Regions from separate parts of the Dorea sp. YH-dor226 genome, predicted to be linked through region 1. Evidence: predicted binding sites of a transcription regulator. Region 1 holds the regulator's gene; the other holds the start of a gene.
The links. The regulator Rex, encoded in region 1, represses fermentation and respiration genes when NADH is low (regulators of the CRP and FNR family bind a similar motif). The targets are predictions, from matches to a motif close to ATTGTTAANTANTTAACAAT.
Positions count from the first base shown of each region.

Region 2: a site for Rex is predicted at 2,256-2,275, ahead of rsxC (electron transport complex subunit RsxC). Genes of this name have one in related genera too.

Region 1 covers NZ_JBDOHS010000004.1:90,914-98,561, forward strand. Annotated here, with positions in the region: gene ilvA (threonine ammonia-lyase) at 1-102, shown strand, start outside; gene ABE547_RS05040 (2-isopropylmalate synthase) at 272-1,666, shown strand; gene ABE547_RS05045 (GntR family transcriptional regulator) at 1,677-2,333, shown strand; gene ABE547_RS05050 (NADP-dependent isocitrate dehydrogenase) at 2,390-3,589, shown strand; gene ABE547_RS05055 (DUF6472 family protein) at 3,645-3,821, shown strand; gene ABE547_RS05060 (ABC-F family ATP-binding cassette domain-containing protein) at 3,908-5,860, opposite strand; gene ABE547_RS05065 (redox-sensing transcriptional repressor Rex) at 5,983-6,627, shown strand; gene ABE547_RS05070 (NAD(P)H-hydrate dehydratase) at 6,705-7,648, shown strand, end outside.
Region 2 covers NZ_JBDOHS010000008.1:109,132-116,779, forward strand. Annotated here, with positions in the region: gene ABE547_RS08815 (RnfABCDGE type electron transport complex subunit D) at 1-782, opposite strand, end outside; gene rsxC (electron transport complex subunit RsxC) at 831-2,153, opposite strand; gene rpsA (30S ribosomal protein S1) at 2,341-3,444, opposite strand; gene ispH (4-hydroxy-3-methylbut-2-enyl diphosphate reductase) at 3,425-4,282, opposite strand; gene cmk ((d)CMP kinase) at 4,307-4,963, opposite strand; gene ABE547_RS08840 (hypothetical protein) at 4,982-5,602, opposite strand; gene ABE547_RS08845 (NAD(P)/FAD-dependent oxidoreductase) at 5,619-6,848, opposite strand; gene ABE547_RS08850 (MurR/RpiR family transcriptional regulator) at 6,841-7,648, opposite strand, start outside.

The DNA of each region.
Region 1 (7,648 bases):
ATTACAATGGAAGCATTTGGTACGGAGCACAAGCATCAGATCTTAAATGCACTGGAAGAGGGCGGATTCCGTCCGAGAGAAATCGGCGCAAAACTATATTAATAACATATTGACAAAAGGGTCATGATTTTCATCGAGGGTTATGAAAGTCATGACCTCTTTCTATTTTCTGTAAAAAAACGTATTGACACTGAATGTATAATTGTATACAATTATACATGTTTAGTTTAGTGCTTTATCTTACTAAAATATTGGAAAGCGAGCGAGTAAAATGGAAAATAGAAAAGTATATCTGAATGAACATACGAATTTATTACAGCTGGAGGAGCATATGTATCCATTGGTTGATGTGGATACACCAAACGTATTCCGGAATCTTTTTCATTACGATGAGATTCCGAAAATAGCATTTAATGATCGAATTGTACCGCATCACATGCCGGATGAAATATGGATCACGGATACGACATTCCGGGATGGACAGCAGTCACGGGCACCATACAGTACAGAGCAGATTGTAAAAATATATGACTATTTTCATCGTCTTGGAGGCCCGAATGGAAAGATCCGTCAGTGTGAATTTTTCCTGTATAGCAAAAAAGACCGGGATGCAGTATACAAATGTATGGAAAAGGATTATAAATTTCCGGAGATTACTAGCTGGATCCGTGCGAGTAAAAAAGACTTCGATCTGGTAAAAGAGATTGGAATGAAGGAAACGGGTGTGCTGGTCAGCTGTTCGGATTATCACATTTTTTATAAATTAAAAATGACGCGACGTCAGGCAATGGAACACTATCTGTCAATTGTCAGAGAGTGTCTCGAGACTGGAATCAGTCCGAGATGTCATCTGGAAGATATTACAAGATCCGATATCTATGGATTTGTGATTCCGTTCTGTCTGGAACTGATGAGACTGATGGATGAATATAAAATTCCTGTGAAAGTGCGAGTATGTGATACAATGGGTTATGGTGTAAACTATCCGGGTGCAGTGATCCCGAGATCCATTCCGGGAATCATCTACGGAATCCGGGTACATGCGGGAGTACCGAGCGAATTGATTGAATTCCACGGACACAATGATTTTTATAAAGCAGTAAGCAACTCTTCAACTGCGTGGCTGTATGGAGCGAGTGGTGTGAACTGTTCTCTTTTCGGAATCGGAGAGCGCACCGGCAATACTCCATTGGAGGCAATGGTATTTGAGTATGCACAGCTTCGCGGTACGCTGGATGGTATGGATACACGTGTGATCACGGAACTGTCAGAATATTATGAGAAAGAGATTGGATATGAGATCCCGTCAAGGACTCCTTTTGTCGGTAAGAATTTTAATGTTACAAGAGCGGGAATTCATGCGGATGGACTGTTGAAGAATGAAGAGATCTACAATATCTTTGATACAGGCAAGTTTCTGAATCGTCCGCCGCTTGTTGCAGTATCCAATACTTCCGGACTTGCAGGAATCGCACACTGGATTAATTCCTACTTCAGCCTTCCGGAAGAAAAACAGGTGGATAAAAACTCAGAACTTGTAAGCTGTGTAAAAGACTGGGTAGATCAGGAATATGAAGATGGACGAGTTACCGTTTTGACAGACGAAGAACTATTACAGGTGATTGAAGAAAATTGTAAGAAACTGGGAATCAGTCTGGTCAGATAGAGGTGAGAATATGGAGGAATATCGTGACGGATCTTTACGGGGAAAGGTTTTTCAACGATTAAGAGAAGATATTTTAAATGGAGTTTATCAGGAACACGAAGAATTAAGAGAGATTACGATCGGAGAGGAGCTTGGCGTGAGCAGGACTCCGGTCAGAGAAGCACTAAGGCAGCTTGAGCTGGAAGGACTTGTTACGATCATCCCGAATAAAGGGGCTTACGTAACAGGCATCACTGCAAAAGATGTGGAAGATATCTATAAGATTCGTTCCCAGCTGGAGGGATTATGTGCAAGATGGGCTACGAAAAATATTACAGATGAGCAGATAGAAGAACTGGAGGAGATCATACTCCTGTCGGAATATCATTTGCACAAAAAAAGGAATGGACAGGCGGAACAGGTGTCAGAGATGGATGGAAAGTTCCATAAGATCTTGTATGAAGCGTCCGATAGTCGTATACTGGAACATGTGTTAAAAGATTTTCACAAGTATGTACAGATGGCAAGGACGATGTCGGTAGAAGCACCGACACGTGCTCAGCGGTCTATTGAAGAACATCGCGAAATATTAAATGCGATCAGAGCAAAGGATGCAGATCTGGCTGAAAAGCTTGCAAATCAGCATATCATCAATGTTATGAAAAATCTGCATCTGAATGAAATATAGAACTATAAAACCTACGGAAACAGCGACAAAGATTCAAACAGGAGGAAGATGTAAAGATGGCAAAAATTAAGATGACAACACCTATTGTGGAGATGGACGGAGATGAGATGACCAGAATTCTCTGGAAAATGATTAAAGAAAATCTGCTGGAACCATTTGTTGAACTGAATACAGAATACTATGATCTGGGTCTTGAATGCCGTAATGAGACGAATGATCAGGTTACTGTTGATGCGGCAAATGCGACAAAGAAGTATAAAGTTGCCGTAAAATGTGCAACGATCACTCCAAATGCAGCACGTATGACAGAATATAATCTGAAAGAGATGTGGAAGAGTCCGAATGGTACGATCCGTGCGATTCTGGATGGAACGGTATTTCGTGCGCCAATCGTGGTAAAAGGCATTGAACCATGTGTGAAAAACTGGAAGAAACCAATTACGATTGCAAGACATGCGTATGGTGACGTTTATAAAAACACAGAAATGAAGATTCCAGGACCCGGGAAGGTTGAGCTTGTATATACGGCAGAAGATGGAACAAAGACAAGAGAACTGGTACATAACTATGCAGGAGCCGGTGTGGCACAGGGAATACATAATCTGTGCGGTTCCATTGAAAGCTTTGCAAGAAGCTGTTTTAACTATGCGCTGGATACCAGACAGGATCTTTGGTTCGCTACAAAGGATACAATCTCTAAAAAATATGATCATACATTTAAAGATATCTTCCAGGAGATCTATGATGCAGAATATGCTGAAAAGTTCGAAAAGGCAGGTATCGTATACTTTTACACACTGATTGATGATGCGGTAGCCCGTGTCATGAAGTCCGAAGGCGGATATATCTGGGCCTGCAAGAACTATGACGGAGATGTTATGAGTGATATGGTGTCTTCTGCATTTGGTTCACTTGCCATGATGACTTCTGTACTGGTATCACCGGAAGGATATTATGAGTATGAAGCTGCACATGGAACGGTACAGCGCCATTATTATAAGCATCTGAAAGGGGAAGAGACATCAACCAACTCTGTTGCAACAATCTTTGCATGGACAGGTGCGCTGAGAAAACGTGGCGAGCTCGATGGCAATCAGGAATTGATGGAATTTGCCGATAAACTTGAAAAGGCAACGATTGACACGATTGAAGAAGGAAAGATGACAAAAGATCTGGCACTGATTACGACGCTGGAGAATCTAACTGTATTGAACAGTGAGAACTTCATCAAAGCAATTGCGGAAAAATTGCAGTAAATTATGAAATAAACATAATTTGTTATACTGGTTCCCATGAAAGGAGTCGTGTGGTATGAAAAGTAATTGTGAGTCCTGTGCACATTATGAATATGATGAAGATTATGAATGTTACGTCTGTCAGATGGATCTGGATGAGGACGAGCTATATCGGTTTGTGACAAATACATATCGGGATTGTCCGTATTACAGTTATGGAGACGAGTATACGGTGGTCAGGCATCAGATGTAAATTTCAGGGAGCGTTGCTTGTACATGAAAAACCAGGATATCATATTCGGAAAGGTGATATCCTGGTTTTTATAATGTTTCCTTTCTTTATTCTGCAAGTTCTTCCCACTTTTCATATAATTCTGCAAGTTCTTCTGCGATAGAAGCTTTTTCCTTTGCCAGTTCCTGACATTTTACTGAATTCGTAAAGATCTCTTCCTGCATCATTAATTCATCGATTTCGGCATCGCGTTCTTCGAGATCAGAGATGCGGTCTTCCGTCTTTTTCAGTTCATTTTTTCGTTTTCGCTCCCGTGCCTGAGCTTCTTTTTGTTCCTGCCAGCTGAGTTTGGAATCTGTGATGGAATTCGTGGAAGATTTTGCTGCGGAAGAAGCGGCCTTTACACTTCCGGGAATTGGAGCCGAAGCAGTGCTGCCGGCATAGATGGCTGTCAGTTCTTCTTTTTTCTCCAGATAATAATCATAATTACCAATATAATTGACAAATGTCTGGTTTACCAGATCCAGGATCCTTGTTGCGGTCTGATTAATAAAATATCGGTCATGAGAGACATACAATACAGTTCCGGTGTAATCATTTAATGCTTTTTCCAGAATTTCTTTGGAGGTGATATCCAAATGGTTGGTTGGCTCATCAAGGATCAGAAAGTTTGCTTCGGACAGCATCAGTTTCGCAAGTGAAACACGTCCGCGCTCCCCGCCGCTCAGAGAGCTGATCTGTTTGAAGACGTCCTCTCCGGTAAAGAGAAATGCTGCAAGAACATTGCGGATCTGGGTGTTTGTCAGTGTCGGATAGTCATCCGATATCTCATCGAAGATGGTTTTTTCCATATGAAGGACGTGATGTTCCTGGTCATAGTATCCGATTTTTACATTCGTTCCAAGCGAGAAGGTTCCGCTGTCAGCTGAAACTACCTGATTCAGGATTTTCAATAATGTGGTTTTGCCGGTTCCGTTGTCGCCAATGATTGCAACATGTTCTCCGCGTTTTATTTCGAAGCTGATGTCAGAGAATAAGGTCTGCCCCGGAAATGATTTGCTTAAGTGTTCTACCGTTAATACATCGTTTCCACTGACACAGGAAGGCTCCAGTGTCAGATGAATCTCCGTATTCAGCTCCTGGGGCTTCTCTACAGGCTTCATCTTTTCCAGCATTTTTTCGCGACTTTCTGCACGTTTAATGGATTTTTCACGGTTGAAAGAACGAAGTTTTTCGATGACAGCCTCCTGGTGTCTGATTTCCTGCTGCTGGTTCAGATATTCCTTCAGTCGCGCTTCCCGAAGTTTCTTTTTCTTGTCGGCGTAATCGCTGTAATTGCCCTGATAGGTCATCAAAGATCCCTGCTCGATTTCCAGTACCTTTGTGACAACTCTGTTCAGAAAGTACCGGTCATGGGAGACGATCAGAACAGCCCCCGGATAGTTGAGAAGATAAGTCTCAAGCCATGAGATGGAATTCAGATCCAGGTGGTTGGTAGGCTCATCCAGCAGGAGAATATCCGGTTTTGTGAGGAGCAGCTTTCCAAGAGATACGCGTGTTTTCTGTCCGCCGGAAAGTGTGTCAACCGGCTTGGAGAAATCGTTTTCTGTAAAGCCAAGACCCTTAAGAACGCCCGTAATTTCACTTTCATAGGCATATCCGTTGGCGCGTTCGAAAGCGGCAGTCAGGCGGTTGTAAGTGTTCAGACGTGCTTCCAGTTCCGCACCGGAGAGATGTTTTAATTCCAGTTCGATAGAACGAATCTGTTGTTCCATGGAGATGATCTCTGACTTGGCAAGCTTCACTTCCTCATAGATGGTATTGCCGCTTTGCATCTGCTGGTGCTGTGCGAGATAGCCGAGAGTCTTTCCTTTTGTGAGAATGACAGTTCCGCCGTCAGAAGGCAGTTCTCCGACGACCATCTTCAGGAGAGTAGACTTTCCGGCGCCGTTTGGTCCGACCAGTGCAGCCTTTTCATGATCCTCTATGTGAAATGATCCATCGGCGACAATTACGTTTTCACCGAAGGATTTATTGATTCCGTGACATGCTAATATCATGGTATTTCCTCCTTTGCATACGATATAATTATAACGGAAATGGTGTAAATTACAACTATTGTTTGACATTAATCTTCCGATTTTATATAATATCTTTAGACTATAACAGGAAGGTGAATACATTGGAAGGAAGAGAGATATCGCAGGCGGTAATACGAAGGTTGCCAAGGTATTACAGATATTTGGGAGAACTTTTAGAAAATGGAGTAGAACGAATCTCTTCAAATGATCTCAGTAAACGAATGAAAGTGACTGCGTCACAGATTCGTCAGGATCTTAATAATTTCGGAGGATTTGGTCAACAGGGATACGGATATAATGTAAAGTATCTGTACACAGAGATTGGTAAGATTCTCGGACTTGAAGAAGATCACAATATTATTATTATCGGAGCTGGTAATCTGGGGCAGGCACTGGCCAACTATGCAGCATTTGAAAAACGTGGTTTTATATTAAAGGGAATCTTTGATGTGAATCCACGGTTGGAGGGTGTGGCAATCCGGGGCGTTCCGGTACGTATGATGGATGATCTGAAGTCTTTTGTACAGAATAATAATATAGATATTGCTGTTCTTACGATTCCAAAAGAAAAGGCAATTGAGGTTGCGAATATGCTGGTTGAAAACGGGGTACGTGCGATCTGGAATTTTGCACATACAGACCTGAATCTTCCAGAGAATATCATCGTGGAAAATGTGCATTTATCTGAAAGTCTTATGCAGTTATCCTATAATATAAGCCGTTATAACGAAGAACACAAAAAATAAAGATGATGTAGACGTGTAAGGTCCGGCATGTGCAGACATGCCTGTTCTTACACGTTCTTTGATATGGGGGTGAGACAATGCGATATCTGGTGGATGGCAGTCAGATGAAGGCTGCAGATCAGTATACGATCCAGACAATAGGTACTCCGTCCCTTGTATTGATGGAGCGGGCTGCCAGATGCTGTGTGCAGGTAATGACAGACAGATATCTGGATCTGTCCAGAGCCTGTGTTGTATGTGGCTCCGGGAATAATGGCGGAGATGGTCTGGCAATTGCGAGAATCCTTACCAGGATGGGATATCCGGCTACCGCCTGTTTTATTGGCAATAAGGAGCATTGTACAGAAGAGACAAAAGAACAGATGCGTCTCCTTAAGGAAGCCGGAGGCAAGATTATATATGGATACGAAGAGGCAAAATACAGCGTACTGATCGATGCGATCTTCGGTGTGGGACTGAGCAGAAAGATTGAGGGGAACTATCGTGAGATCATCGATCAGATGAATCGTTCGACGGGAATAAAGGTTGCAGTCGATATTCCGTCCGGAATCTCTTCCGGGAATGGTGCGGTGTTGGGAATCGCATTTCATGCAGATATTACGGTTACTTTTCAGCTTGAAAAGCTGGGACTTCAGATGTATCCGGGACGGGAATACGCCGGAGAGATCTATCCTGTTGACATAGGAATCTGCACAGACAGGATCAGGGATGACATATCTGTGGCATATACGTATGATAGAAGAGAATATAGCCGTCTGCTGCCGGTCAGAAAGGCGGATTCACATAAAGGAACATATGGAAAGCTTCTGGTAATTGCCGGAAGCAGGGGAATGTCAGGAGCAGCATATCTGAATGCCAAAGCAGCGTATCGGGCCGGAGCAGGACTGGTGCAGATCTATACTCCGGAGGAGAATCGTGTGATTCTTCAGACTCTGCTGCCGGAAGCAATTATTACTGCCTACGAGTCCTTTGAAGAAGAAAAACTGTGTTCGCTTCTTGCGTGGGCCGATACCGTATGTAT
Region 2 (7,648 bases), on a different contig from region 1:
ACACCGTATACATACTGTCCTTTCTTCGTGATCGGTGATGTAACATAATCAGTAGCCATAAACCATGCACCGAGCATCAGACCGCCTCCACACAGATGTGCTGTAATATACTGTGGATCAAAGAATCCAATCTCCGGATTCGCAAAATGTCCAAAGATACCAATAAAGATCACAAATGACACGATATAAGTTCCCGGAATCCGAAGATCAATGATTCCCAGAAGAATCAGGAAGATCGCACCGATGATAATTGCGATCACAGATGTTTCTCCGATCGTTCCCGGAATTGTTCCGATCAGCATATCCATACTGTTCACAGCCTCTCCACTCTTCAGAGCAGCAAGAGGAGTCGGACCCGTCACACCATCATATACAAATGTAGTCATCTGACTTGTAAATGAAATCAACAGGAAACATCTTGCACCCAGCGCCGGGTTCATGAAATTCTGTCCCAATCCGCCAAACAACTGTTTTACGATCAGGATTGCAAAGATACTTCCGAGAGCGCCCATCCACCAAGGTGCTGTAGGCGGCATGTTAAGTCCAAGCAATAATCCTGTAACAACTGCACTCCAGTCACCAACCGTGATCTTTTTGTGCATCAATCTTTCATATATGTACTCTGTCAGAACTGCCGTTACCGTTGTGGTAATCAACATTCCAAGTGCCGGCAGTTTAAAGTTCCATACACCAAACAAAGCAGCTGGCAACAGTGCAACGGTTACCATTAACATAATGTTGCTTGTGGTAGCTTTGGAACGTATATGTGGTGAAGATGACATTTTTAAATTGTTCTCACTCACGTTTGTTCACCTCTTCTTCTTTCTGATTTATTTTTTCTTCTTGCGGTTTGCTAAAGCAATCTTTCTCATAGATCCAATCGCCTGTTTCAGCGGACGCTTAGCAGGACAGACAAAACTACAAGAACCACATTCCATACATTCCAGTCCCTCATGAGCTGTAAACGTTGCTTCATCCTGACGTTCCGCATAATCGGCAAGTCTTGACGGAATCAGACGGCTCGGACATGCATCCACACATCGTCCGCAGTTAATACATGCGGAAGGCTCAAACTTCGCAACTTCGTCTTTTGTAAATCCAAGAATGGAAGAAGATGTCTTGGTAACCGGAACATCAAGCGTGAACATGGAGAATCCCATCATCGGACCACCAGAGATCAGTTTTTCCGGTTCTGTCTTAAATCCGCCTGCTGCTTCAACCAGTTCCTGCTGATTGATACCAAATGGTACTCTGAAGTTTCCTGGTTCTGCCACTGCATCACCACTTACAGTAACAACACGCTCCATAGACGGTTTACCTTCTGCCACTGCCTGATAGATGCTCACAAGTGTAGCTACGTTGTCTACAACACACCCTGCATCTGCAGGAAGCATTGCAGAGTTAATTGCTCTTCCTGTTGTAGCATAAATCAGCTGACGCTCACCACCCTGTGGATACTTCGTCTTAAGCGCAAGCACTTCCATACGTGGTTCATCTTTTGTAAGCTCTTTTAATTTTTCAATACAATCCGGCTTATTATCCTCTACACCAAACAGTCCCTTCGCATTATCAAACAGCTTCAGGACAATCTTCATTCCACCGACCAGTTTCTCCGGGGTCTCCATGATCGTTCTGTAATCTGCAGTAATATAAGGTTCACATTCCGCACAGTTTGCAATAATATAGTCAATCTTATCCGGTTCCTTCGGTGACAATTTTACTCTTGTCGGGAAACCTGCACCACCCATACCTACAACGCCGGCATTGCCAATCGCGTTCAGGATCTCTTCCTTGCTCATCTCTTCCAGCGGTTTCACTGCAGGATACTCTACTTCCTGATATTCCCCATCATTCTCAATTACAATACTATTTACAGTTCCCCCTGTTGGATTCAGATGTGGAGCAATTGCTTTGACCTTACCAGAAACTGATGCATAGATAGGCGCGGATACAAATCCTCCGGCTTCAGCGATCATCTGGCCCTTTAATACATGATCGCCAACAGCCACTACCGGAGCTGCAGGAGCGCCGATGTGCTGGGACATTGGATATACCAGATCGCCCTTAGGTTTTACGTCGACAATCGCCTTATCTTTAGCCAGGCTCTTGCCGTCATCCGGGTGGATACCACCCTTAAATGTTAACAATGCCATCCTTTTTTCCTTCCTTCCTTTTTTCTCTTTATATACTATACAAGAATTTCCCCCGATTATCCAGTAGATACGGACAAATCCTTTGTATATTTCCAAATACATCTTGTCGATTTTTTAACATAGAAAAGATAGAGGCATAGTGCCTCTATCTTAATATAATCGGTATTCAAAGTTCGCTTTCTGATTATTATTCAGCAGCACTTTCATCCACATTTTCTGTCTCCGCTTTCTCTTCAGCAACCGGCTCAAGAGCCTTCATGCTCAAGCTGATCTTCTTTTCAGCTTCATTCAGGTCAACAACCTTTGCAGTGATCTCCTGTCCTACTGACAGAACATCTGACGGTTTATCAACATGCGCTCTGGAAATCTGAGAAACATGAAGAAGTGCATCCACACCCGGTGCCAGTTCTACGAATGCACCAAAATCCGTCATTCTTGCAACTTTACCTGTAATAACAGTTCCAACAGCATAATCTGCTGCTGCATTTGCCCATGGATTTGTCTCAGGGAACTTCAGGCTTAATGCGATCTTTGTCTCATGAATATCTTTGATCATAACTTCAACTTTCTCGCCTACCTGGAATACTTTCTTAGGATTTTCCACACGTCCCCAGGACATTTCAGATATATGAAGAAGTCCGTCAACACCACCAAGATCAATGAATGCACCGAAATCTGTCACATTCTTAACAGTTCCTTCCATTCTGTCGCCAACCTGGATCTTCTCAAACAATTCTTTCTGCTTTTCTGCACGTTCAGCAACCAGAAGCTGTCTTCTGTCACCGATCACGCGATTTCTTCTGGGATTAAATTCACTGATTACGAATTCAATCTCCTGATCCTGATATTTGCTCAGGTCTTTTTCATAAGTATCAGACACAAGACTTGCAGGGATGAATACTCTTGCTTCATCAACCACTACGCTTAATCCACCGCCAAGGATCTGAGCGACCGGAGCTCTCAATACTTCATGATTCTCAAAAGCTTCTTTTAATCTTTCATTTCCCTTTTCAGCAGCCAGTCTCTTATATGTCAGCAGAACCTGACCTTCTCCGTCATTCACCTTTAATACTTTTGCGGACATCTTGTCACCAACAGAAACCATTGTTGTAAGATCGGCATTTGTTTCATTGGTGTACTCGCTTCTTGTAATGATACCGTCTGCCTTGTAACCTATATTCAAGATGATCTCATCAGGTTTTACATCGATGACTGTACCATCTACAACCTCTCCGTTTCTAATTGTTTTAAATGAATCTTCCAACATTTGTTCAAAAGTTAATTCTGACATTATTTTGAACCTCCTCAATTATTTTCTTGGGCGTGGATGCCCCTGCTGTAATACCTACTGTTTCCACGGACCTTAATTGATTCATATCCAAATCGTCAAGTGTCTGTATATAGTACGTATTCAAACATTCTTCTTTACAGATTTCAAATAACTTCTGAGTATTTGAACTACGCTTATCTCCTATCACAACCATAGCATCTACTCTCTCTGCAATGTGACGCGCTTCTTCCTGCCGTTCTTTCGTCGCATTACAAATCGTATTTAAAACAATTATATCATACCCCTTTTTTGAGATAATTTCAACTAAATCTTTGAATTTATTGTAGTTAAATGTCGTCTGTGCTACGATGCATATCTTTCCTGCATTTTCTTCAAGATGAAACTTCTGCGCATCCTCTGCCGTCTGTATTACAGTAACACGATCGCCGGCCCATCCGCGAATCCCCTGAACCTCAGGATGCTCGCCATTTCCGATAATAATAACATGCGTTCCCTCGGCGCTTTCCTCTTCCACAATTTTATGAATCTTCTTTACAAACGGACAGGTTGCATCCACACAGGTCAGTCCCCTTTTTTCTATCTTTTCACAGATATATCTTGGAACCCCGTGCGAGCGAATCACCACAATTCCCGATTCAACCGCATCCAGTTCCTTCTCATTACAGAGCACTTCCACTCCCTGTTTTTGCAGATCTCTGATGACTTCTTCGTTATGAATGATGGGACCATAAGTATAGATTTTCTCCCCCTCATGCTCCCGGGCCTGTGCATAGACCGTATCTACTGCCCGTTTTACCCCGAAGCAGAAGCCGGCAGTTTTTGCAAGTTCAATCTTCATGATTCCATTCTTATCCTTTCGATGTTATTCACACAGTTTTACGATCGCATCTACCACTTCTTCGATCGTCATGCGGGAACTGTCTACCAGAACTGCATCTTCTGCCTGCTTAAGAGGTGCGATCTCTCTTGTCATATCACGGTGATCTCTCTGCTCAATATCTGCTTCAATTTCCTTAAGATCACATGCGATTCCCTTTTCACAGAGTTCATCGTAACGTCTTTTTGCTCTTGTCTGAACACTGGCTGTCAGAAACACCTTAACATCCGCATTCGGAAGCACACAGGTTCCGATATCTCTTCCATCCATGATTACATTCTGCGTCCTGGCAAGATTCTGCTGTAATTCCAGAAGCTTTGATCGCACCTGAGGAATTGCAGATGTGACAGATGCCATATTTCCCACCTCTTCATCCCGCAGTCTGGAGGTGATATTTCTTCCATTCAGATACACCTGCTGTACCCCATTTTCATACTGGATTGTCACCTCAGCATCCTGACATGCCAGAATTACTTTTTCTGTCTCATTCGCCTGAATTCCCTGATCCAGAAAATGAATCGCAAGCCCACGGTACATTGCTCCCGTATCAACATAGATGTAACCCTTTTTCTGCGCTACCAGTTTTGCTATCGTGCTCTTCCCCGCACCTGCCGGTCCGTCAATCGCCACATTATATCCCATGATTCTTTCTCCTCATTATTACTTTTTCTTTTTTTCTGCAACACTCACCTGTTCAATTCCTTTTTTCACTCCGTGACATTTTTCCAAAAGGTACTGTTTAAACTCTTCTATATCCGCATCCAGAATTCCATTTTTCAGAATCGCGAAAAATCTCTGTCCGCCTTCTTCTGAATTCACGATCATTGCAATAACTTCCTCGCTTTCAATGATTCTGGCAACATTTCTGTAATGAAGTGTCTGTGAGTTTCCATGCACATGACTGATCCAGCATTCTTCATAAAAGTCAATTTTCACTTCCGCCGGTTTTTTCCATTTTTGCATTCTCTTTTCATAGATTGTTTCTGCATCACCCGTCGCTGCCAGAAATTCCATTTTTTTACCAATCGTCTTTCCGACGATCTGTGCAGCCGCAAACACAAGTGCCCATATCACGAGAAACTTCAATGCAAAAAGAAAGATCTCTCCAATATTTCTTTTCAGAACATCCGTATTCAGCAGCATAATGGTCAATACAAACAGCCCGCCTGTCGTGACAACCATTCGATATGTTTTTGGTATTTTCAGCAAACCATTCACTTTCATATACTCGGTCAGTACTTCCTGTGTTTCTACATACTTGAACTGATATTTTCCCTTCATACTTTTCTCCTTCGTATCAATCTATATTGTTTCCCGCCGCATAGGCAGTGGACCATGCAATCTGCAGATTAAATCCACCCGTCAATGCATCCAGGTCCAGTACTTCCCCCGCAAAGTAGACACCCTTCACCAGTTTTGACTCCATAGTACCCGGATCAACCTCTTTTGTCCGGACACCTCCCCTGGTAATGATTGCCTCATTATAATCACGAAGACCTGTCAGCGTCATGGAAAAATGCTTGATCAGATTCACAAAATAACTTCTCTCTTCCTTCGATATCACATTTACTTTTTTCTCCGATGGTATCCCGCTTAATCCAAGCATTACCGGAATTAATTTGGAAGGGAACAGACTTCCGATCGCATTTTTGAACTGCCGGTTCTGATTCTCTTCAAACTCTTTCAGGATACGGCGATCCAGCTGTTCTGCCGACAGTGCTGGTTTCAGATCGATACTCAGTTGAAGTTCCTTTTCTTTCAATTTTTTACCCACATAACTGCTTGCACTTAAGATCAGAGGTCCGCTGACTCCATAATGAGTAAAAAGCATCTCACCAAACTCATCATAGAGCTTCTTTTTCCCGTCACATATCGTCACATTGACATTTTTAAGAGACAGTCCCTGCAATTCTTTTACCCAGGGTTCCTTCGTCTCCATCGGAACCAGCGATGGCATACATTCCGTAATCTGATGCCCCAGTGCTTCTGCAAACCTGAAACCATCTCCGGTAGAACCTGTACTTGGATAAGACAAACCTCCGGTTGCAATGATACATGCATCACCATGCACATTTCTCCCATCTTCCAGCACAACAGAGTGGAACACACCTTCTTTTTCAACAATTTCTTTTACCGTTGTATTCAGGAAAACCTGAACTCCCAGAAAATGCATCCGTTCTGACAGAGCACGGATGACATCCGAGGAATGGTCTGATACCGGGAACACTCTCTCCCCACGTTCAATCTTCGTCCGAAGCCCAAGCGACTCGAAGTAAGCAATCGCATCCTGATTCGTAAAGCCATAAAAACTGCTGTATAAAAATTTGGAATTGGAGATCACTGCCCGAAACAGTTGTTCCATATCACAGGCATTGGTCAGGTTACATCTTCCCTTTCCGGTAATGAACAGCTTTTTACCCAGTTTTTCATTTTTTTCAAACACAAGGACTTCATGTCCACTCTCCGCTGCAGCCAAAGAAGCAAACATACCGGCAGCACCGCCGCCCACGATCAGTACTTTACTCATCTTCTTTATCCTCATTCTCTCTTACTGATGTTCCCGACAGTTCCATCGTATCTCCAACCATGTTCAGTTCATCCTTACTGTATACCTGATATTCGTCCCAGATTTCTTCAAGTGTCTCCAGTGTTGTAATGACCTCTTTCTGTTTCTTCATACAAAGTGCAACTACCAGCGCATTCACAACACTCAAAGGCGCAACCAGTGAATCCACGATCGAAGCCATATCGCTTCTTGCAATCAGATTACAGGAAGAATACAGTGTCATCGGCGAATGGATACTGTCTGTCAGCGTAATAACTGTAGCCTTCCGGTTACTTGCAAATTCCAGCGCCTTCAATGTACGCATAGAATATCTTGGAAAACTGATCCCTATAATCACATCTTTTTCACTGATCCGAATCAACTGCTCAAAGATCTCGCTGGAACTGTTAGTATTGACAACCGTCACATTTTCACAGATCAGATTCAGATAAAAGCTCAAAAAGCTGGCAAGTGGAGAACAGCTTCTGATACCGATCACATAGATTCTTTTTGCTTTCAGTATGGTATCTACAGCCATTTCAAATGCATCGTGATCAAGCGTCTCCATTGTAAGCTTGATCTTTTCAATATCTGACTGAAGTACGGAAGCCAGGATCTCGCCCTGACTGATCCTTCCATAAGTAACTTCCATTCTCTGAATGGAATTCAGTTTCGTCCGAACCAGTTCACCAAGAGCCTTCTGGAATTCCGGATATCCTTCATATCCGAGCGCAGTCGCAAATCGAACGACCGTCGATTCACTGACACCGACTTCCTCTCCC